3 regions of the Isoptericola sp. NPDC056618 genome follow, and region 1 is predicted to be linked to each of the others. Evidence: predicted binding sites of a transcription regulator. Region 1 holds the regulator's gene; each other region holds the start of a gene.
The links. The regulator LexA, encoded in region 1, represses DNA repair genes until DNA is damaged. The targets are predictions, from matches to a motif close to TCGAACANNTGTTCGA.
Positions count from the first base shown of each region.

Region 2: ACFQ8T_RS10600 (DUF222 domain-containing protein) is a predicted target of LexA. The motif match lies at 5,901-5,916, and genes of this name have one in related genera.
Region 3: ruvA (Holliday junction branch migration protein RuvA) is a predicted target of LexA. The motif match lies at 4,022-4,037, and genes of this name have one in related genera.

Region 1 covers NZ_JBHTVZ010000013.1:36,120-43,357, forward strand. The annotation lists gene hflX (GTPase HflX) at 1-984, shown strand, start outside; gene ACFQ8T_RS15150 (ATP-dependent DNA helicase) at 1,072-3,132, shown strand; gene ACFQ8T_RS15155 (L-lactate dehydrogenase) at 3,142-4,101, shown strand; gene lexA (transcriptional repressor LexA) at 4,126-4,956, opposite strand; gene ACFQ8T_RS15165 (LysM peptidoglycan-binding domain-containing protein) at 5,203-5,541, shown strand; gene nrdR (transcriptional regulator NrdR) at 5,655-6,137, shown strand; gene ACFQ8T_RS15175 (DUF5302 domain-containing protein) at 6,270-6,449, shown strand; partial or broken gene serA (phosphoglycerate dehydrogenase) at 6,470-7,238, opposite strand, start outside.
Region 2 covers NZ_JBHTVZ010000006.1:173,170-180,407, reverse strand. The annotation lists gene ACFQ8T_RS10625 (FAD-dependent monooxygenase) at 1-1,748, shown strand, start outside; gene ACFQ8T_RS10620 (gamma carbonic anhydrase family protein) at 1,794-2,390, shown strand; gene ACFQ8T_RS10615 (GNAT family N-acetyltransferase) at 2,613-2,918, shown strand; gene ACFQ8T_RS10610 (alpha/beta fold hydrolase) at 2,915-3,634, shown strand; gene ACFQ8T_RS10605 (dihydrofolate reductase family protein) at 3,724-4,290, shown strand; gene ACFQ8T_RS10600 (DUF222 domain-containing protein) at 4,320-5,867, opposite strand; gene ACFQ8T_RS10595 (hypothetical protein) at 5,994-6,404, shown strand; partial or broken gene ACFQ8T_RS10590 (GNAT family N-acetyltransferase) at 6,560-6,910, opposite strand; gene ACFQ8T_RS10585 (thiamine pyrophosphate-binding protein) at 6,938-7,238, opposite strand, start outside.
Region 3 covers NZ_JBHTVZ010000002.1:382,745-389,982, forward strand. The annotation lists gene ACFQ8T_RS04830 (signal peptidase I) at 1-262, shown strand, start outside; gene ACFQ8T_RS04835 (hypothetical protein) at 259-951, shown strand; gene ACFQ8T_RS04840 (hypothetical protein) at 944-1,837, shown strand; gene pdxT (pyridoxal 5'-phosphate synthase glutaminase subunit PdxT) at 1,880-2,524, shown strand; gene ACFQ8T_RS04850 (YebC/PmpR family DNA-binding transcriptional regulator) at 2,532-3,290, shown strand; gene ruvC (crossover junction endodeoxyribonuclease RuvC) at 3,345-3,935, shown strand; gene ruvA (Holliday junction branch migration protein RuvA) at 4,075-4,710, shown strand; gene ruvB (Holliday junction branch migration DNA helicase RuvB) at 4,703-5,821, shown strand; gene yajC (preprotein translocase subunit YajC) at 5,987-6,430, shown strand; gene secD (protein translocase subunit SecD) at 6,618-7,238, shown strand, end outside.

The sequences.
Region 1 (7,238 bases):
GTCGACCGCACCGCGCTGATCCTCGACATCTTCGCCCAGCACGCCAAGTCGCGGGAGGGCAAGGCCCAGGTCGAGCTCGCCCAGCTCGAGTACCTCCTGCCGCGCCTGCGCGGCTGGGGCGACTCGATGTCCCGCCAGGCCGGTGGCCAGGTGGGCGGCCAGGGCGCCGGCATGGGCTCCCGCGGACCCGGCGAGACGAAGATCGAGCTGGACCGGCGCCGGATCCGCAACCGGATGGCCAAGCTGCGCCGCGAGATCGCCGCCATGGCCCCCGGGCGCGAGACCAAGCGGCTCGACCGCAAGCGGCACGGCGTGCCGAACGTGGCGATCGCCGGCTACACGAACGCCGGGAAGTCGTCGCTGCTCAACGCGCTCACCGACGCGGGCGTCCTCGTCGAGAACGCCCTGTTCGCGACGCTGGACCCGACCGTCCGCAAGGCCCGCACGGAGGACGGCCGACCGTACACCTTCACGGACACCGTCGGGTTCGTGCGGCACCTGCCGCACCAGCTCGTCGAGGCGTTCCGGTCCACGCTCGAGGAGGTGGGCGACGCCGCGCTGCTGCTGCACGTGGTCGACGCCTCCCACCCGGACCCCGAGGGCCAGATCGCCGCGGTGCGCGAGGTGCTCGCCGAGATCCCCGGGATCGCGGACGTGGCCGAGGTCGTCGTGCTCAACAAGGCCGACGTCGCCGACCCGGCCGTCGTCGGCCGGGTGCAGCGTCGCGAGCGGCGCAGCGTCGTCGTGTCGGCGCACTCCGGCGAGGGCATGGCCGAGCTGCGGGAGCTCATCGCGGCCGAGCTGCCCCAGCCGCACGTCGAGATCGACCTGGTCGTCCCGTACTCCCGCGGCGACCTGGTCCACCGCGTGCACGAGGCCGGCGGCTCGGTCGCCGAGGAGCACCTGGCCGAGGGCACCCACCTGCGCGGTCGCGTGGACGAGGCGCTCGCGGCCGAGCTCAGGGCCGCCGCCGTCGGGGGCTGACCGCCCGCCGTGGTCGCCGCCCACCGGTCGGCGACCCGGCTGTGGGCGGCGCCCCGGACGGTCGGCGGGGCGCCCTAGGATCGACGGGTGACCTCCGCCGACGCCCCCGACGCCCCGCAGCTCCTCGACCTGGCGGTGGGGGCCCTCGGGGGCGGACGGCGGGAGGGCCAGCGCCGCATGGCGGAGGCGGTGGCCGAGGCCGTCGACGACGGCCGGCACCTGCTGGTGCAGGCGGGCACCGGGACGGGCAAGTCGCTCGCGTACCTCGTCCCGGCGGTACGGCACGCGGTCGTCGACGGCAGGCGCGTCATCGTCTCCACCGCGACCCTGGCGCTGCAGCGCCAGGTGGTCACGCGCGACCTGCCGCTGGTCGCCGAGACGGTGGGGCCGAAGCTGCCGCGTCCCCCCAAGGTCGCCCTGCTCAAGGGCTGGCACAACTACCTGTGCAAGCACAAGGTGACGGGCGGCTACCCGGTCGAGGGCGCGACGCTCTTCGACCTCCCGGCCGACCCCGGCCCCGGCGAGGGGGCGGGCGCCGAGCAGCACCCGGCGCCGCCCGGCCCCCGCGGACGCGGCGGGCGCGCCGACGACACGGCGACGCTGGCCGACCACGTGCGCCGGCTGCACGGCTGGGCCGACGAGACCGACACGGGCGACCGGGACGACCTCGTGCCCGGCGTTCCCGACAAGGCCTGGCGGCAGGTCTCCGTGACGGCCCTGGAGTGTCTGGGGCAACGGTGCCCGCTCCTGGCGGAGTGCTTCCCCGAGCGGGCCCGCGCGGCGGCCCGCGAGGCCGACGTCGTCGTCACCAACCACGCCATGCTCGGCATCGCCGTCTCGGGGAACCCGGGCGTGCTGCCGGAGCACGACGCGGTCGTCGTCGACGAGGCGCACGAGCTCGCCGAGCGTGTGACGGCGGCCGCGACCGTCGACCTCTCGCTGACGATCGTGGAGCACGCCGCGCGCCTCGCCCGGCGGCACGGCGGCACCGAGACGGAGGCGCTCGACGCCGCCTCCCAGCGCCTGGGCACCCTGCTCGCCACCGCGCCCGCGGAACGCTTCCCGCTCGGCCTTCCCGACGAGCTGCGCGCCGCCGTGGGCGCCGTGCGTGACGCGGCGCGCGAGCTCCTCACGCGCCTCAAGCCCCAGGGCGCGGGGAAGGGGCAGGAGGCGCCGGACGCCGGGATGAAGATGGCGCAGTCCGCCGTCCTGCAGCTCTTCGAGGTCGCGGAGCGGATGGCGGCCGAGGACACGACGGCGGACGTGCTCTGGTGCTCGCGTCCGCCGGAGAACGCTCCGTGGGCCGGCGACGGCGTCACGCGCCTGCACGCCGCGCCGCTGGCGGTGGCGGGGCTCATCCGCACGCACCTCCTGGGCGAGGCGACCGGCGTGTTCACGTCGGCCACCCTCACGCTCGGCGGCACCTTCGACCCGGTGGCGCGCTCGCTCGGCCTCGCGGGCTCGGGCGGTTCCGACGAGACGGCGGACTGGTCCGGGCTGGACGTCGGCAGCCCGTTCGACTACCCGCGCCAGGGCATCCTCTACGTCGCGCGGCACCTGCCCGCGCCTGGGCGGGAACCGACCACGGACGCCCAGCTCGACGAGATCGCGGGACTGATCGAGGCCGCGGGAGGACGGACTCTCGGGCTGTTCTCGTCCCGCCGAGCGGCGCAGGCCGCGGCGGAGGCGATGCGCGAACGGCTGGACGTGCCCGTGCTGTGCCAGGGCGACGACCAGCTGCCGACGCTCGTCAAGGCGTTCGCCGACGACCCGAAGACCTGCCTGTTCGGCACGCTGTCCCTGTGGCAGGGCGTGGACGTCCCGGGCCCGAGCTGCCAGCTGGTGCTCGTGGACCGGATCCCGTTCCCGCGCCCGGACGACCCGGTGAAGGCGGCCCGTGCCCGCTCCGTGGAGCAGGCGGGCGGCAACGGGTTCATGCAGGTCTCGGCCACGCACGCCGCCCTGCTGCTGGCGCAGGGCGCCGGCCGGCTCGTGCGCACGGGGGAGGACCGCGGCGTCGTGGCCGTGCTCGACCCCCGGCTCGCGACCGCCCGCTACGGCTCCTTCCTCACCCGGTCCATGCCGGACTTCTGGCCGACCACCGACGGGGAGCTCGTCCGCGCTGCGCTCCGGCGCCTCGACACATAGCGTGTGGCCGTGGACGAGACACGCAGGACGACCAAGCTCGCGATCGTCGGGGCGGGCGCGGTGGGCTCCACCCTCGCGTACGCAGCGCTGGCCCGGGGCGCGGCCCGGTCCGTCGCCCTCCTGGACGTCAACCGCGCGAAGGTCGAGGCCGAGGTGCTCGACCTTCGGCACGGGGGCATGTTCATCCCCCAGGCCGAGATCGACGGCTCGGACGACGTGGAGGTCTGTCGCGGCGCCGACATCGTCGCGGTGACGGCGGGAGCCAAGCAGAAACCCGGCCAGAGCCGCCTCGACCTGGCCGAGGCGACGGTCGGCCTCACGCGGTCCATCCTGCCGGGCCTGCTCGAGGTGGCCCCGGACGCCGTGTTCCTCATGGTCACCAACCCGGTCGACGTCGTCACCTACGCCGCGCAGGAGATCAGCGGCCTGCCCCGGGGCCGGGTGTTCGGCAGCGGGACCGTCCTCGACTCGTCCCGGCTGCGCGACGCGCTGGCCCGCCACTGCGGGGTGGCCGTCGGGAACGTGCACGCGAACATCGCGGGCGAGCACGGCGACTCGGAGATCGTGCTGTGGAGCTCCGCGACGATCGCCGGCGTGCCTCTCCTGGACTGGCGGCCGTTCCGGGGGCACCCGCCCCTCGACGAGCCCGCCCGGCGGCGCATCGCGACCGACGTCGTGGAGTCCGCCTACCGCGTCATCGCCGGCAAGGGGGCGACCAACTACGCGGTCGGTCTGGCGGCCACCAGGATCATCGAGGCGGTGCTCAACGACGAGCACCGCGTGATGAACGTGTCGTCGCGCCTCGACGACTTCTACGGCATCAGCGACGTCTGCCTGTCGGTACCGTCGCTCGTCGGCCGACGGGGCGTGGCGGAGACGATCGACACCCCGCTGTCGGACGACGAGGTCGCCGGGCTGCGCGCGTCGGCCGAGAACATGCGGGCCGTGCAGCAGCGCCTCGGGTTCTGACGGCCCGGGGCGCCGCACCGGCGCTCAGAGGCTGCGGAGCACCGCCACGACCCGGCCGAGCACCTGCGCCTCGTCGCCCGGGATGGGGGAGTAGGCGGCGTTCTGCGGCAGCAGCCAGGTGTGCCCGTCGGCCTGCTTGAAGGTCTTGACCGTGGCTTCGCCGTCGATCATCGCGGCGACGACCTCCCCGTTCTCGGCGACGGGCTGGCTGCGCACGACCACCCAGTCGCCGTCGCAGATCGCGGCGTCGACCATCGAGTCGCCCGCGACCTTGAGCAGGAACAGGTCGCCGTCGCCGACGACCTGCCGGGGGAGCGGGAAGACGTCCTCGACGACCTGCTCCGCGAGGATGGGGCCTCCGGCGGCGATCCGGCCGACCAGCGGGACGTAGGACGGGGCCTGGGCCGGCTGCGCGTCGGACGCGGCGAGCGACCCGGCCACGTACCCGGGAGCGGGGTCGGCGTCGGGAGCGGCGGCCACGACGGCGGGCGTCTCGGGGTCGACGACCTCGATCGCGCGCGGCCGGTTGGGGTCGCGGCGCAGGTAGCCCTTGCGCTCGAGCGTGGTGAGCTGGTGCTTGACCGAGGACGGGCTCGCCAGGCCCACGGCCTCGCCGATCTCGCGCATGGTCGGCGGGTAGCCGCGGGCCTCGACGGAGCTGCGGATGGTCTCGAGCACGCGCCGCTGGCGGGGCGTGAGGCGGTCGGACGACGGAGAGAGCTCGCTCACCGACGCCAGCGCGGTCGTGGAGGCGCCGGCCGTCGTGGTGGCCGCGTCCTCGAGGGTGTCGTCCTGGGCAGCCCATGGCGTCGCCGTCGTCGTGGACGCCGGGGCCTGGTCCCGTCCGCTGGTCATCGCGTTCTCCGTCCTGCAGGGCGCGGCCCGTGGGCGGGCCGATGAAATCCGACAAACCTTCCATCGCGCTGTCGGCCACTCTAAGCCAGTTCCGGCCCGACATCAAACATCTGTTCGATCGGACCTCGACCGTGTCGCCGGGACGTGGTACACCTAGTACAGCAGTTCGACGTACAGGTGTTCGAAGAACAGACGTTCGACGGAGCGGCCGCCTCGCGCGGCACCACGTGGACCGGAGGCAGGACGATGCAGAACGCACGCAGCACCAGCGACGCGCACGGTTTCCTCGGGCTCGGAGGGCTCCGGCTCACCCGCAGGGGCCGGGTGGTGGTCGCGGCCCTCGTGCTCCTCGTGCTCGTGGGCGCGGGGCTGTTCGGCCAGCGCGCCGTCGCCGAGTCGCCGGGCGCGGGCGTCGAGGTCCGGCTCCAGACGGTGGCGCCCGGCGACACCCTCTGGCAGTACGCGCAGCAGGTGCGCGACACGGGCGAGGATCTGCGCGACGTGGTCGCCGAGCTCCGCGACCTCAACGGGCTCACGTCGGCGGAGCTCCAGACCGGGCAGGTCGTGGTGCTCCCGCTGGACTGACGGCGAGGACCGGCGCGCCCGCCGCGGGGATCCTGCTTGCGCGGACGGTCGCCCGCCGCTTACCTTGTCGGGCAGCCGGGCGCCGGTCCGGAGCCGAGCGCAGGAGACCAGCGATGCACTGCCCGTTCTGCCGCCATGCGGACTCGCGAGTCGTCGACTCGCGCACCTCCGACGACGGCTCGTCCATCCGACGTCGGCGTCAGTGCCCCGCGTGCCAGCGCCGGTTCACCACGATCGAGACGGCCAGCCTGTCGGTGGCCAAGCGCTCCGGGGTGACCGAGCCCTTCAGTCGGGACAAGGTCGTGGCGGGCGTGCGCAAGGCGTGCCAGGGCCGGCCGGTGAGCTCCGACGACCTCGCCGTCCTCGCGCAGAAGGTCGAGGAGACCCTGCGCGCCTCCGGCCGCCCCGAGATCGAGGCGAACGAGGTCGGTCTGGCGATCCTCGGGCCGCTGCGCGAGCTGGACGAGGTCGCCTACCTGCGCTTCGCCAGCGTCTACCAGTCGTTCGAGTCCCTCGAGGACTTCGAGTCGGCGATCACCTCGCTGCGGGCGGAGCGGGACGAGCGCGCCACCGCCGGCAGCGGCACGACCGCCTGACGCCCGGGTCGCCCGGTCCGGGCGAAATGCCCTGGCGCGGGGTGGCGGCCCGGGGCATGCTGGACGCCACCAGGTGCTGCGTGGCCCCGCCGCGCGAGCACACCCACCCCGACGGACGACGAGGTGACCGCGATGACGGACGACTCCAGGGCGAAGCCCTCCGAGGACACGAAGGCGCGCTTCCGGGAGGCGCTGGAGAAGAAGAACGCCGCCAGCCACCCGACCGCCGGCAAGGACGGCAACACTGGCCAGGTGCACGGCTCGGAGACGACCGGGCCCGTGCAGAAGATGTTCCGCCGCAAGTCGGGCTGAGCACCGGCCGACGCGCCGCGCTGGGTGACGTCCGAGATGTCGGTCACCACGTAGCCGATCTCGCCGCGCGTCGCGAGCATCTGCGCCTCGATGTTGGCGCCGTGGTCGGCGAAGACCTGGTTCACGCGGGCGAGGACGCCGGGCACGTTGCGGTGCAGCAGCATGATGCGGCCGACGCCCGTGTGCGCGAGCTGGAGGTTCGGGAGGTTCACCGACAGCGTCGTGGACCCGGTCGCCACGAAGTCGCGCAGCTTCTTGGACACGAACTCGCCGATCGCCTCCTGGGCCTCCTCGGTCGAGCCGCCGACGTGCGGGGTGAGGATGACGTTCGGCAGGCCGCGCAGCGGCGACGTGAAGCCGTCGCCGCGCTTCTTCGGCTCGGTCGGGAAGACGTCGACGGCCGCGCCGCCGAGGTGGCCGGAGAGGATGTGCTCCCGCAGCGCCTCGACGTCCACGACGAAGCCGCGCGACAGGTTGAGGAAGATCGCGCCGGGCTTCATGCCGGCGAACAGGTCCGCCCCGAAGAGGCCGGCGTTGCCCGCCCGCCCGTCCACGTGGATCGTCACGGCGTCCGCCTCGGCGAGCAGCTCCTCGATGGTCTCGACGCGGTGCGCGTTGCCGAGCGCGAGCTTCTCGGCGGTGTCGTAGAAGACCACCCGCATGCCGAGGTTCTCGGCGAGCACCGACAGCTGGGAGCCGATGTTCCCGTAGCCGATGATGCCCAGCGTCCGGCCCCGCACCTCGTGCGAGCCCTCCGCCGTCTTGTCCCAGACGCCGTCGTGCAGCGCC
Region 2 (7,238 bases), on a different contig from region 1:
CGCAGATGTCGCGGTACCCCGGCGTCACGACCCGCCTCATCGAGAAGCGCGAGGGCCGGCTGGTGCTCGGCCAGGCCGACGGCATCCAGCCGCGCAGCGTCGAGACCTTCGACGCCTTCGGCTTCGCGGAGCGGATCATCGCCGAGGCCTACAACATCGGCTGGATGAACTTCTGGGGCCCCGACCCCGAGAACCCGAAGCACATCGTGCGCACCACGCGCACCGAGGACTACGGCCTCAAGATCAGCGAGTACCCGCACCTCATCGTCAACCAGGCCCGCGTGCTCGACTACTTCGCCGAGGCCGCCGCGCTGGGCCCCGCCCGCATCGTGCCCGACTACGGCGTGGAGTTCCTCGGCCTGACCGTGCACGAGGGCGACGAGTACCCCGTCGAGGTGCAGGTCCGGCACGTGGGCGGCGAGCGCGCGGGGGAGGAGCGGACCGTCCGGGCCAAGTACGTCGCCGGCTGCGACGGCGCCCGCAGCGCGGTGCGCGAGGCGATCGGGCGCAAGCACGTCGGCGAGTTCGCGGCGCACGCCTGGGGCGTCATGGACGTGCTCGTCAACACCGACTTCCCCGACTGGCGCACCAAGTGCGCGATCAACTCCGAGGCAGGGAACATCCTGCTCATCCCCCGCGAGGGCGGGTACCTCTGCCGCGTGTACGTGGACCTCGGCGAGGTCGCCGCGGACGACCACCACCGGGTGCGCAGCACGCCGATCGAGGAGATCGTCGGGCGGGCCAACGAGATCCTCACGCCCTACGCCCTCGACGTGAAGGAGGTGGCCTGGCACAGCGTGTACGAGGTCGGCCACCGCGTCACGGACAAGTTCGACGACGTGCCCGACGGCGAGGAGCACCGCACCCCGCGCGTCTTCCTCACCGGCGACGCCTGCCACACCCACAGCGCCAAGGCCGGCCAAGGGATGAACGTGTCCATGCAGGACGGGTTCAACCTGGGCTGGAAGCTCGGGTCCGTGCTCACGGGCCTCAGCCCCGAGTCGCTCCTGGCCACCTACTCCGCCGAGCGGCAGCCCGTGGCACAGCAGCTCATCGACTTCGACCGCGAGTGGTCCAGCCTCATGGCCCGCAAGCCCGAGGAGATCTCCGACCCGCAGGAGCTCGCCCACTACTACCTCGCGACGTCCGAGTTCCCGTCCGGGTTCATGACCCGGTACGAGCCGTCGGCGATCGTGGGAGGCTCCGCCCGGCAGGAGCTGGCCGCGGGGTTCCCGCTCGGCAAGCGGTTCAAGTCCGCCGAGGTGACGCGCGTCTGCGACGGCAACGCCGTGCACCTCGGGCACCACGCCAAGGCCGACGGCCGGTGGAGGGTCTACGCGTTCGCCGACGCCGCCGCGCCGGGCGAGGGCTCCGCCTTGGACGCCTGGGCGGCCTGGCTCGCCTCGTCCGGGTCGCCCCTGGCCCGGTTCACCCCCGAGGGGTCCGACGTCGACGCCGTCCTCGACGTGAAGGTCGTCTACCAGCAGGCCTTCCAGGACGTCGACCTCGCGGCCGTGCCCGACGTGTTCCGCCCCCGGACCGGCCCGCTGGGGCTCACCGACTGGGAGAAGGTGTACGCCGCCGGGCCCACCGTGTGGACCGCGGGCGACATCTTCGCGGAGCGCGAGCTGTCCCGCGACGGCGTGGTCGTCGTCGTGCGCCCCGACCAGTACGTGGCGCACGTGCTGCCGCTCGACGCCACCGACGAGCTCGCCGAGTTCTTCGCCGGGGTGTTCCTCGGCCGCTGAGCTATCGTCCCGAGGACACCGGCCGCGATCGAGGGGAGCAGGCCCGTGCTCGTCCGCCACCGGGGGGTCTCCCCGTCCGTCCACCCGACCGCGTGGGTCGCCCCGACCGCCGTGCTCGTCGGGGACGTGACCGTCGCGGCCGGAGCCCGTGTGCTGCACGGCGCCGTCCTGAGCGCCGAGGACGGCGCCGTCGTCGTGGGCGAGGACAGCGTGGTCATGGAGCACGCTCTCGTCCGCGGGCGGGCCGGCCATGACTCGCGGATCGGTGCCGCCGTCCTGGTGGGTCCGCACGCCCACGTCAACGGCAGCACGGTCGAGGACGAGGTGTTCGTCGCGACCGGCGCCGCGCTGTTCCCCGGCAGCCGGATCGGTACCGGAGCCGAGGTGCGCATCCACGGGGTGGTGCAGGTCAACACCGTGCTCCCGCCCGGCGCGCTCGTCCCGATCGGCTGGGTCGCCGTGGGCGACCCCGCGCAGATCCTGCCGCCCGACCGGCACGACGACGTCTGGCAGGTGCAGCGGGAGCTCGACTTCCCCGGGACGGTCTACGGCGTGGGGCGCGACGTGCCGATGCGGGAGCTGATGCGCCGCCAGTCGGAGTTCTACGCCGCGCACCGTGACGACGAGGTGCTGCCGGGGTGACGCGTGGGCGATCATCGTCCGCATGACCCTCACGCTCCGCCCGCCACGGCTCGACGACGAGGCCGCGCTGCGGCGCATGCACGACCAGCTCGCGCTGGACGGGTTCACGTTCCTCCAGCACGGCGGGACGTGGGAGCAGGTGATCGCGGCCGTGCGTCGCGAGTCGCTCGGGGAGGACCCCTCGCCCCGGGGCGGGTGCGGTGCGACTTCCTCGTCGCCGACGTGGACGGCGTCCCCGTGGGCCGGGTGTCCGTGCGGCACGAGCTCAACGCCTACCTGCGCGACATCGGCGGGCACGTCGGGTACGCGGTCGCGCCCGAGCACCGCCGTCGGGGGTACGCGACGGCGATGCTCCGGCAGTCCGTCGAGCTCCTCGCCGAGGGCGGCGTCGAGCGGGTCCTCGTCACCTGCGACGTCGACAACACCGGCTCCGCCGCCGTCATCGAGGCGTGCGGCGGCGTGCTGGAGGACGTGCGAACGCGCGGCGACCAGACGAAGCGGCGCTACTGGATCGCCGCGACCGCATGACCGACCTGCTGCGCGTGCGTGAGTGGGGCGAGGGCGCCCGCACCGCGGTGCTGCTGCACGGCTTCATGGGGTCCGCAGACTCCTGGTGGCGGGTCGGCCCCGCGCTCGCGGAGACCGGTTGGCGGGTCCTCGCGCCCGACCTGCCCGGGCACGGCCGGTCCCCGCGCGACCCGCGGCTCACCGTGCCGCGGGCGGCGCGTGCCGTCGTCGCGACGCTCCGCGCGAGGTCCGTCGTCGCCCCCGGGCTCGCCGTCGGCCACTCCTTTGGCGGGGTGGTGCTGGCCGCTGCGCGCGAGGAGCTCCGGCCCGCGCGGACCGTGCTGGTGGACGCCGTGCCCCGGTTTCACGGGGGCGGCGCCCGGGCGGGGCTGCTCGCCGGCTACGTCCGCGACCGGCGCGCCCGTACCGCGGACGAGCTGCGTCGCACCCGGCCGCACTACAGCGACGAGGACGTGCGCGTCGAGGCCGCGGCGGCCGATGCGTTCGACCCGGAGACCGGTGCGGCCGTCGCCTCCTCCGCCGACGGTGCGTGGCCGCTCCCGGAAGGTGCCGTCGTGATCCGGGCGTCGCCGAGCGCGTTCGTTACCGACGAGGACGCGGCGGCCCTGGCGAAGTACGGGGTCGTGGTGCGCGACGTGCCGGGGGCGGCGCATTCCGTCTGGTACAGCCACTACGACGCGTTCATGGCGGCGCTCCGCGCGTCGTTGCCGGGCTGACCGGTCAGGCGGCGGGCGAGCGACGGGGCGACGCCGCGCCGATACTGGTGGACGACCAGGAGTGCCCAGCGGCCGAGGAGGGCCCGACGATGGCCGACCTGATGATCGACTACATCACCTCGCTCGACGGGTTCGGATCCGCCGACGGGTGGCCCGGCCTGTGGGGTATGGGCGGGCCGGACTACTTCGCGTTCCTCGAGGAGGACGGCCGGCAGGAGTACACGACCCTGCTGGGCGCCACGACGTACCGGCTGTTCGCGGGCTTCGCCGAGACGGGCGAGGAGGAGATGGCCGAGGTCACCGCGCGCCCCAAGGTCGTGTTCTCGCGGACCCTCACCGAGCCGCTGGGTTGGGCGAACACCACGCTCGTCGCGGGCGACGCCGTCGAGGCCGTGCGCGCGATGAAGCAGGACGACGTCGCGCTCCGGACCATCGGCAGCCCCAGCCTGTGCCGCTCCCTGCTGCGGGCGGGACTCGTCGACCGCGTGCGGGTCGTCGTGTTCCCGGTCGTCAACGGCGCCACCGGCCACGACCGGCTGTACGACGGCTGGCCCGACGTCCGGCTGGACCTCCTCCAGCACCGGACCCTCGACGGTCGGCTGCCGCTGCTGGAGTACGCACCGACCGTGCTGGACGGCCCGCCCGGCGCGGACTGAGCCGCCGCCAGGCCGTCGCTGGGCCGCCGTCAGAACGGCGGGTCGCCGTCGTCGCGCACGGCGACCGGGTCGGCGGTCTGCTCCGGCGGGAGGGCCGCGTCGGTCGGGTCGATCGTCGGCGCGGGCTGGAGGACGAGGTGGTCGGCTTCGCTGGCCCACTCGTCGAGGTCGCCGAGAGTGTGGTCGGCGGATCCGGGCGTTGTGAGGTAGGTGCGGCCGCGGGGTGAGGTCCAAGCCAGGACGCCGGCTCGGTCCGGGCCGGCGAGGTGTTCGACGGTCCATCGGGACTCGTGCTTGAGCGTGTGATGGCGGCGGCACAGCGCGGCGAGGTTGGTGGAGTCGGTGGTGCCGCCGTGTTCCCAGGCGGTGGTGTGGTCGAGGTCGCAGCGTCGGGCGGGGATGCGGCAGCCGGGGAACCGACAGGTCAGGTCGCGCTGGGTGAGGAACGCGCGCAGGTCGGCGGGCACGACGTAGGAACGCCGGTCGACGGTGAGCAGGGCGCCGGTGACGGGGTCGGTGAGCAGGCGCCGCAGGGTGGGCGCGCGGGCGACCAGGTGGCGTGCGGTCTCCGCGTCGACGGGGATGGTGCCGTCCAGCAGGCCCGGACTCTCGCCGGTGCCGGTGAGCGTCGTGATCGGGACGGTCACGTGGACCGCGGGTCTGACGGTCCGGGCCAGTGTGGCGAGCGGGTCGGGAAGAGGGGCGCAAGTAGGGGCGGTTGACGGGTCTGGCAGGCCCGGCGGTCCGGATCCCGGCGCGGTCCCCGGTGCTGATCCTGGTGGTGTGCCCGGCGGGCTGGCTGGGTCGGTCTCCCGGCCCGGAGGGTCTGCCTCGTTCCTGGTGTGATCCTCGTCGAGGAGTAGGGCCGTGAGGGTCGCGGCGCGCAGCTGCCCGACCCCGCGCGGGTCACCGGTCGTCTTCGCTCTCGTGGCGGTGCGGTGCAGGCGGTCGTAGGCGGCACGCGCGACCGGGGTCGGCAGGTGCGCGGTCAGCCAGGACATCCCGTCGGAGCCGTCGTCGACCCAGACGCCCGCCTTCAGGGCGGCGGCCTGATGCCGGACCTCGGCGGGCACGGGGTGCAGCCGGTCGCGGGCGGCGCGCGCGAGCACCCCGAACCGGGCCGCCGTCATGCCGGGAGCCCTGCCCAGGACCGCGCGCTCGACCTGCCCTGCGACGCTCGGGGGCAGGTCGCCTACTGCGTCCGCGAGCTTGGCCGCGTGCTGGTAGGTGATCGACCCCGCGCACAACGCCTCCAGGGTCGCGGTCGCCTTCGAGGCCAGGACGTCGGCGTCCGCGAGCCAGCCGGCTGCGACGTGCTCGCTGACCCCGAGCATGCACGCGACCTCCGCGACCAGCGCGCGGTGCGCGACCGAGGAGCGTCGTTCCGGCGCCGCCGACGCGACCCGCTCCACCCCGACGTCCAGCAACGCCTCCGGCACCACCCGCGCCGCGCCCAGGACCCGAGCCAGCGCGACCGTGCGGCGACCCGCCGCCGCGTTCACCACCACCTGCTCGTCCGCGGCCTGGTCCAGCGCAGCATCCAGCCGGGAAGCGGCGGTGCTGGGCGGGGTGGCCATACGAGTACTCAACCACCCGCCACCGACACGACGTCGAACAGGCGTTCGAGACCTGTCGCCGGGTGAAGCGACCCGAGAGCAGGTCCACCGCTTCCGCGCGGCGAGCGCGCCCAGCATCATGAGAGTGTGAAGAATGCCCGCCGCGCCGGCGCCGTCGCGGCGGTCGTCCTCGTCCTGGCGACCGCCTGCACCGACGACCCGCCGCCGGTCGACCCGACGTCGCCCGCCGCGTCGTACGTGCGCACCGGGCCGTGGAACGAGGGCGACGCGGCGGCGTTGGACGGCCAGCTCCAGCTGGTCGACGGCTGCCTGGTCGTCGAGAACGGCGGCACGACGACCGTGCCCGTGTTCCCCTCCGACTTCGCGTGGGACCCGCAGGCCCGGACGCTCGAGGCCTTCGGGCTCACCCTGACCGTCGGCGAGCAGGTGTACCTGGGCGGCGGCGTGACCAGCAGCGTCACCGAGCACCTCCCCGACTCGTGCAGCGGGGAGCAGTTCCTGGTCCAGAGCGGCCAGAGCGAGCCCCGCGAAGGCTGACGCCCCGACCCGGGACGAACCGGCCCACGACCGCTCCTGGGCTCACGTCCCAGGAGCCGTCGTCCGCAGGAGCTGCGGGGAGGACGCGAAGCCGAGCCGCTCGTAGACGGGCACCGCCCTGCGGCTCGAGTGGACGGTCGCGTGCGCCGCGCCGCGCCGCGCCGCGTCGCGTGCTCCGACGCGGCCTCCACGAGCGCGGTGCCGAGGCCGCGACCGCGGTGGTCCGAGCGGATGAAGACGGTCTGGATGTCCGCCGACATCCGGCGGGTGGCACCGGGGCGCGGGACGCGCGGGACGAACGCCACCCATGCCATGCCGACGACCTCCCCTCTCGCGCTCCGGGCGACGAAGGCGGCGTGGGAGTCGCCGCGGTCGGCCCACCAGCGATCGAGATCGATGGCGAACTCGTCGACCGCCTGGTCGTCGACCCCCTCGCCGGCGGTGTCGATGCACAGGAGTCGTGCGAGGCCTGCGACGTCGGCGGTGGTCGCCCGGCTGATCAGCATGGGTGCAGTCTGGCGCGGCCCGCCGAGCTACCGCGTGCGGTTCACGCGCAGGATCTCCTCCTGGTACGGCGCGACGACGGTGGGCGACACGCGGCAGTCGAGCATGAGGAACCGGCGCTGGTCGACGGGCTCGCGCGCCCAGGTGCCGAGCCGGTCGAGGTCGGCGAGGCTGCGCACCACGACGCCCTCCGCGCCGACGGCGGCGGCGAGCGCGGCGAAGTCGGTCTCGGGGATGCGCATGGGCTCCTCGGCGAGGCCCTGGCGCCCGTAGACGTGCACCTCGGCGCCGTAGACGGCGTCGTTCCACACGACGGCGACGCCGCGGCCG
Region 3 (7,238 bases), on a different contig from region 1:
TCTCATGGGTCTCGGGACGCCTGAGCAGCGCCGGTTCCTCACGACCGGGGTCGCGGTGCTCCTCCTGGCATACGCGTCGTGGCTCGTCGCGGGCGAGGTCCGGGAGCGCCGGGGGCGCCGGTCGCCCGGCGCGGGAGAGCCTGAGTCGCCCCCCGCCCCGGCGTCGGGCACGGGGCGGAGCGCCGCGCCCGAGGGGCTCGCGACCTGGTGGCCGGCGGCGCCGCCCGCCGCGGGCGGTGCCCGGAAGGACGGCCGCCGATGAGGGGCGGCGGGCGCCGGGTCGCCACGTGCGGGGCCGCGCTCGTCGTCGGGGTCCTGCTGGCGCCGGCTGCGGCCGCGGGAGCGCAGGGCGGCGTCGAGCCGGGAGGCGTGGCGCTGAGCGTGGACGGCCGCCGCTGGACGACCGACCTCGAGGCGGCGCTCTTCGGCTCCGCGCCCTGGACGCCGGGCGAGACGCGCCGGGCCGTGCTGCTCGTGCGCAACGACGGACCCGGACCGGCCGGCAGCCGCGTCGCCGTCTCGGTCGGGGAGGGGGTGACCGGCCGCGGGGCCTCCGCCCTCGCGGACGCGGTGCGGGTCCGGGTGCGTCCGGAGGGGGGTCGGTGGTCCGACGGCGCGGGGTCCGCTCCGGTGCTCCTGGCCGAGTCGGAGGTGCTGCCCGTCACGGTGGAGGCCTCGCTCGACGGCGCGGCGGGGAACGAGACGCGGGGCGAGACCGCGCCCGTCGACGTGCTCGTGACGTTGGCGGGCGACGGGCCGCCGGGAACCGCGGACACCGGAGGCGAGCAGGACGGCGGGCGCGTCCCGGCCGACGACGTCCGCGACGGCCCGGGCGCGCTGGCGCGCACCGGTGGACAGCCGCTGCCGGCTCTGCTCGCGGCGGTGGTCGCCGTCGCGGCGGGCGTGCTGCTGCGCCGTGGCCGCGCACGAGGGGGCGGCCACCGTGGCTGAGCCGGCGCGGCCCGGCGCGACCGTGCGCCGCGTCGCCGTCCTCGTGGTCGCGGCGATGGTGTGCGTGCTCGCCGGGGGCGGGATCGCCTGGGCCTGGTGGCGCGGGTCGGGCACCGCCACGGCGCCGACGACGCCGATCTCTGCGGGCACGGTGGACGTGCAGGTCGCGAACCTCGGCAACGGCCTCGTGGGCCGCGGGGGCACGGTGAGCCTCCCCGCTCTCACGCTTCCCGGCGCGGTGCCGGGATCCGGCGCGTCCGAGGTCGTCACGGTGCGCAACGGCGGCTCCCGCTCCGCCACGGTGACCGCGACGACCTCGCGGACCGGGACGCTCGGCACAGCGTTCACGACGAGCGCGTCGTTCGGGGCGGCGGACACGGGGACCGGCTGCGGCGGGGGGTCCGGTGGCACCGCGACGGTCCCCGCGGGCGGGACCGTGGCGCTGTGCGTAGCGGTGGCGGTCTCGGCCACGGCCCCCTCCACCACGCAGGGCCAGAGCGGCGGCGTGTCCGTGGCGCTGGCGGCGACGATCCCGGGCACCTCGTGGACCGACACGGGCACGGTGACCAGCGCCGCGGTCTCCGCCGCGACGGTCTCCGCCCCGACGAACCTGACGTGCGGCCTGCTGGGGATCGGGTCGGTGACGTTCAACTGGACGGCGGCGGCGGGCGCCACCCGCTACACCTTCGGCTACGGTCCGGGCGGGAGCACGCAGGCGCAGGTGGCCGCGGGGACGACGACCTACCAGGTCACTGCGGCCGCGACCAACGCGACGGCTCGGGTCCGCGCGGACCGCGTCTACCCGGGCGGCACGACCTGGAGCTCGGCGTGGTCCGGCACGCGGCGGTACTCGATCACGCTCGGCCTGCTGGGCACCTGCTCCTGAGCACGCTGCGGGCTTCGCCGACGGTCGCCCTACACTGCCCCGGTGACCACGACGATCGGAGTCCTCGCCCTGCAGGGCGACGTCCGCGAGCACGCGGCCGCGCTCGAGCAGGCGGGGGCGCGCGCCGTGGGCGTGCGCCGCCCGTCCGAGCTGGACGCGGTCGAGGGGCTCGTCCTGCCCGGCGGCGAGTCGACGACGATCGACAAGCTGCTGCGGCTGTTCGAGCTCGCCGACCCGCTGCGGCGGCTGATCGGCGAGGGGCTGCCCGTGTTCGGCTCGTGCGCGGGGATGATCCTGCTCGCGGACCGCATCGAGGGCGGCACCGCCGACCAGCGAACGCTGGGCGGGATGGACGTCGTCGTGCGGCGCAACGCGTTCGGCCGCCAGGTGGACTCGTTCGAGGCGGACCTGCAGGTCGCGGGCGTCTCCGACGCGCCGGGCGGGCGTCCGGTGCGCACCGCCTTCATCCGCGCTCCGTGGGTCGAGGAGGCGGGGCCGGACGTCGAGGTGCTCGCCCGCATACCGGACCGCTGGGCGGACGGCTCCGCGGTGGGGCCCGCCGCCGGTAAGATCGTCGCAGCACGTCAGGGACGGCTGCTCGCCACCGCGTTCCACCCGGAGATCACGGGGGACGCGCGCGTGCACGGGTTGTTCGTCCGGCTCGTCCAAGCATCGCGAAGGAGTTAGGGAGCGCATGTCAGGTCACTCCAAGTGGGCCACGACCAAGCACAAGAAGGCGGCGATCGACGCCAAGCGCGGCAAGCTTTTCGCGAAGCTGATCAAGAACATCGAGGTCGCCGCGCGCACGGGCGGCGGCGACCCGGCCGGTAACCCCACGCTGTTCGACGCCATCCAGAAGGCGAAGAAGTCGTCGGTCCCCAACGACAACATCGACCGCGCGCTCAAGCGCGGCTCCGGCGAGGGCGCCGACGCCGTCGACTACCAGACGATCATGTACGAGGGTTACGGCGCGAACGGCATCGCCGTCCTCGTCGAGTGCCTCACGGACAACAAGAACCGCGCCGCCTCCGAGGTGCGCCTCGCGTTCTCCCGCAACGGCGGCAACCTGGCCGACCCGGGCTCCGTGTCCTACCTGTTCTCCCGCAAGGGCCTCGTCGTGGTGCCGAAGGCGGAGGGCGTCACGGAGGACGACGTCATGCTCGCCGCGCTCGACGCGGGCGCCGAGGAGGTCAGCGACGAGGGCGACGTCATCGAGGTCCTCTCGGAGGCCACCGACCTCGTCGCCGTGCGCACGGCGATCCAGGAGGCCGGCATCGAGTACGACTCGGCCGACTCCATCTGGCACCCCTCCATGGAGGTCGAGGTCGACGTGGAGGGCGCGCGCAAGATCCTGCGCCTCATCGACGCGCTCGAGGACAGCGACGACGTGCAGAACGTCTACGCGAACTTCGACGCCTCCGACGAGGTCATGGCGGCCCTCGACGAGGAGTGACGGCTCCCGGCGCGGGTCGGCCGTCCGCGGCCGCCCGCGTGAGAGGGTGACGACGTGCGCGTGCTGGGGGTGGACCCGGGTCTGACCCGGTGCGGGGTCGGCGTCGTCGACTCGTTGCCGGGCCGGAGGGCCCGGATGGTCGACGTCGGGGTCGTGCGCAGCGAGCCCGAGCTGAGCGTCGACCTCCGGCTGCTGCGCGTCGCCGAGGGGCTCGAGGAGTGGCTCGAGCGCACGGTGCCGGACGTCGTCGCCGTGGAGCGCGTCTTCGCCCAGAACAACCGCGGCACCGTGATGGGCACCGCTCAGGTCGCCGGCCTCGCGATGGTCGCGGCGGCCCGGCGCGGCGTCCCGGTCGCGATGCACACGCCGAGCGAGGTGAAGGCCGCCGTCACCGGGTCCGGCCGCGCCGACAAGGAGCAGGTGCAGCGCATGATCGCGCGCATCCTCGGGCTCGACGAGCTGCCGCGGCCGGCCGACGCAGCCGACGCCCTCGCGCTCGCCGTCACCCACCTGTGGCGACCGTCCGGAGCGCTCCAGGGCGGCGAGCGGAACGAGCTCACCCCGGCCCAGCGCGCCTGGGCCGCTGCCGAGCGCACCGCGCGCACCGGCTCGCACCGCGGCGCACCCTCCCGAGCCCGGCGCTGAGCGGGACCCGGGCCACCCGGTCGCCGTCGTGCGGCTCGTCGAGTGTCGCCCGCCCCGGCGTCGGCACCGGTTGTTACAGTGACGCCTCGTACGGGTGTTCGACGGCCACGTCGACGGCCTCTTCGACGGAAGGACCACGGTGATCGCCTCCCTGACCGGCACGGTCACGCACGTGACGCTGGAGCGGGCCGTGCTCGACGTCGGCGGGGTCGGGTACCTCGTGCACGCCACCCCCGGCACCCTCGCCGGCCTGCGGGTGGGGGAGCGGGCCCAGCTCCACACCACGCTGGTCGTCCGTGAGGACTCGATGACGGTGTTCGGCTTCGCGGAGGCGGACGAGCGGGAGGTCTTCGAGACCGCCCAGTCCGTGTCCGGCGTCGGACCCCGGATCGCTCTCGCCATGCTCGCCGTGCTCACCCCCGACGCCCTGCGCCGCGCCGTCGCGTCCGAAGACCTCGCGGCGCTGCGCCGTGTTCCCGGGGTCGGCCCCAAGAGCGCCCAGCGCCTGGTGCTCGAGCTGTCCGGCAAGCTGGGCGCCCCGACGTCCGCCGCCGGCGCCGTCGTGCCCGACGCGCCGCCCGTCGCCGCGGGAGACCCGGCGCGCGACCAGGTGGTCGAGGCGCTCGTGGGCCTGGGCTGGGCCGCCAAGGTCGCCCAGGACACCGTCGACCGGGTCCTCGCGGACGCGGGCGACGACAACCCGGCCGACAGCCCGATCGACGTCGCGGCCACGCTGCGCGCGGCGCTGCGTTCCCTGGGCGGCCGCCGTGGCTGAGGCGGACGCGGAGTACGGCGGGGAGCGGCTCGTCACCTCCTCGGCCGACGACGTCGAGCGCGCGGCCGAGGCGGCGCTGCGACCGAAGAAGCTGGACGAGTTCGTCGGGCAGCGGGTGGTGCGCGACCAGCTCTCCCTGGTGCTCCAGGCGGCGCTGGCGCGGGACGCGTCTCCCGACCACTTGCTCCTGTCCGGACCTCCCGGGCTCGGCAAGACGACGCTGGCGATGATCATCGCCGCCGAGCTCGGCACCTCGCTGCGGGTCACGAGCGGCCCGGCGATCCAGCACGCGGGCGACCTGGCGGCGGTGCTCTCCTCGCTCGAGGAGGGCGAGGTCCTCTTCATCGACGAGATCCACCGGCTGGCCCGCCCGGCCGAGGAGCTGCTGTACGTCGCGATGGAGGACTTCCGCGTCGACGTCGTCGTCGGCAAGGGGGCGGGCGCGAGCGCGATCCCGCTGGCGCTGCCGCCGTTCACCGTCGTCGGCGCGACGACGAGGTCGGGCCTGCTGCCCGCCCCGCTGCGCGACCGCTTCGGGTTCACCGGGCACCTCGACTTCTACGACGCCGCCGAGCTGGAGCGCGTCATCACCCGGTCCGCCGGCCTGCTCGGCGTCGACATCCAGCACGCCGCAGCGCACGAGATCGCGGGCCGGTCGCGCGGCACCCCCCGCATCGCCAACCGCCTGCTGCGCCGCGTGCGCGACTGGGCCCAGGTGCGCGGGGACGGCAGCCTCGACCTCCGGGCGGCCCGGGCGGCGCTGGAGGTCTACGAGGTCGACCCGATCGGCCTGGACCGGCTGGACCGTGCCGTGCTCGACGCCGTCTGCCGCCGGTTCGCCGGCGGTCCCGTGGGACTGGGCACGCTCGCGATGACCGTGGGGGAGGAGCCGGACACCGTGGAGACGGTGGCCGAGCCGTATCTCGTCCGCGAGGGGCTCCTGGGCCGCACGCCGCGCGGCCGGGTCGCGACGCAGGCCGCCTGGGAGCACCTCGGGCTCGAGCCGCCGCCCGGCGCGTGGGGCGCGCCGCTCGGGGGGACCTTGTTCGACGGGTCCGCCGGGTCCGCCGGGTCCGACGCGTCCGACAGGGACGCCGGGCCGCCCCAGTAGACTGGGAGCGCCCCCGGCCGCCGACGGCCCAGGGCCGGAACTCGACGGGTGCCGTGCTCGTTGGGGCCGTGTGCGCAGGACACTGCGCCGGCGTGCCGACCGGTGCGCCCCCGACGCCCGGCAGTCGGTCGACGACCGTCGGGCAGCGACAGACAAGGACGCTCCGTGGAACTCATCATCCTCTTCGTGGTCCTCGCCGGCCTCATGTTCTTCATGAGCCAGCGGACGCGCAAGCAGCAGAAGCAGCAGGCCGAGTTCCGGTCGCAGCTCGAGCCGGGTCAGGAGGTCATGACCGGTTCGGGCCTGTTCGGCACGGTCGTGGAGATCGACGAGGCGACCGACACCGTCACCATCGAGACCGGCCCCGGCGGCGCGCAGACCCGCTGGCTGCGCGCGGCCATCGCCAAGCGCGTGGACACGCCGGTCGAGGAGCCCGTGGCCGAGGCCGACGAGACCGACGTCACAACCGACTCCTCCGCGACCGGTACGATCACCTCCGGCGACGGTCACATCGACGTCCCCGACGACCTGTCGAGCCTGGACACCGCGCAGCGGGAGTACCGGGAGCAGCAGCGTCGTGACGAGGGCGAGCCCGGCACCACCAAGTGACAGCATCGAAGTGACAGCACCAGCGACATGGGACGGCGGGCGCTCGCGCCCGTCGGCCTGACGACGCGCCGGTCGGGGCGATCCCGGCCGGCGCCATCACGCGTCGGCCCTGCGGCGGCGCGCAGACGGGAAGAGACAGAAGTTGGCGAACTCACGCACGAAGCGGTCGCGTCCGGTACGCACCCTCGTGGTCTTCACGATCCTGACGATCGTCCTGCCGTTCCTCGCCCTCGGCGCCGGCGTCTTCTGGGACGCCAAGTCCGACTCCAACCCGGACGGCGCGAGCTGGGCCCCGGGGCTGGCGCTCGACCTGCAGGGCGGCACGCAGCTGATCCTGAAGGCGGACACCACCGACGGGTCGCAGGTGACGTCGGCGACGATCGACGAGTCGATCAACGTCATCCGTCAGCGCATCGACTCCTCGGGCGTGTCCGAGGCGGAGATCACCGCGCAGGGCTCCCAGAACATCGTCGTCGGCATCCCCGGCGAGGTGTCGCAGGAGACCATCGACCTCATCTCGCAGCCGGCGCAGATGCGCTTCCGCCCGGTGCTGACGTACGCCGCGGGCACGCCGACCCCCGAGCCGTCCGCCTCGCCCAGCGCCGACGCCGGCGACGCGGCGCAGGACGACGCGGCCAAGGACGACGCCGCCAAGGAGGACGCGACCGCCGAGGACGGCGCCGCCGACGCGCCGAGCGGCAAGGGCGCGGGTGCGCCGCTGGCCGTCCCGACGGACGTCGACCCGTCGGCCACGCCGACCGCCACCGCGACGTCGGGCGACGGCGCCGACCCGTCGCCTACGGCGACC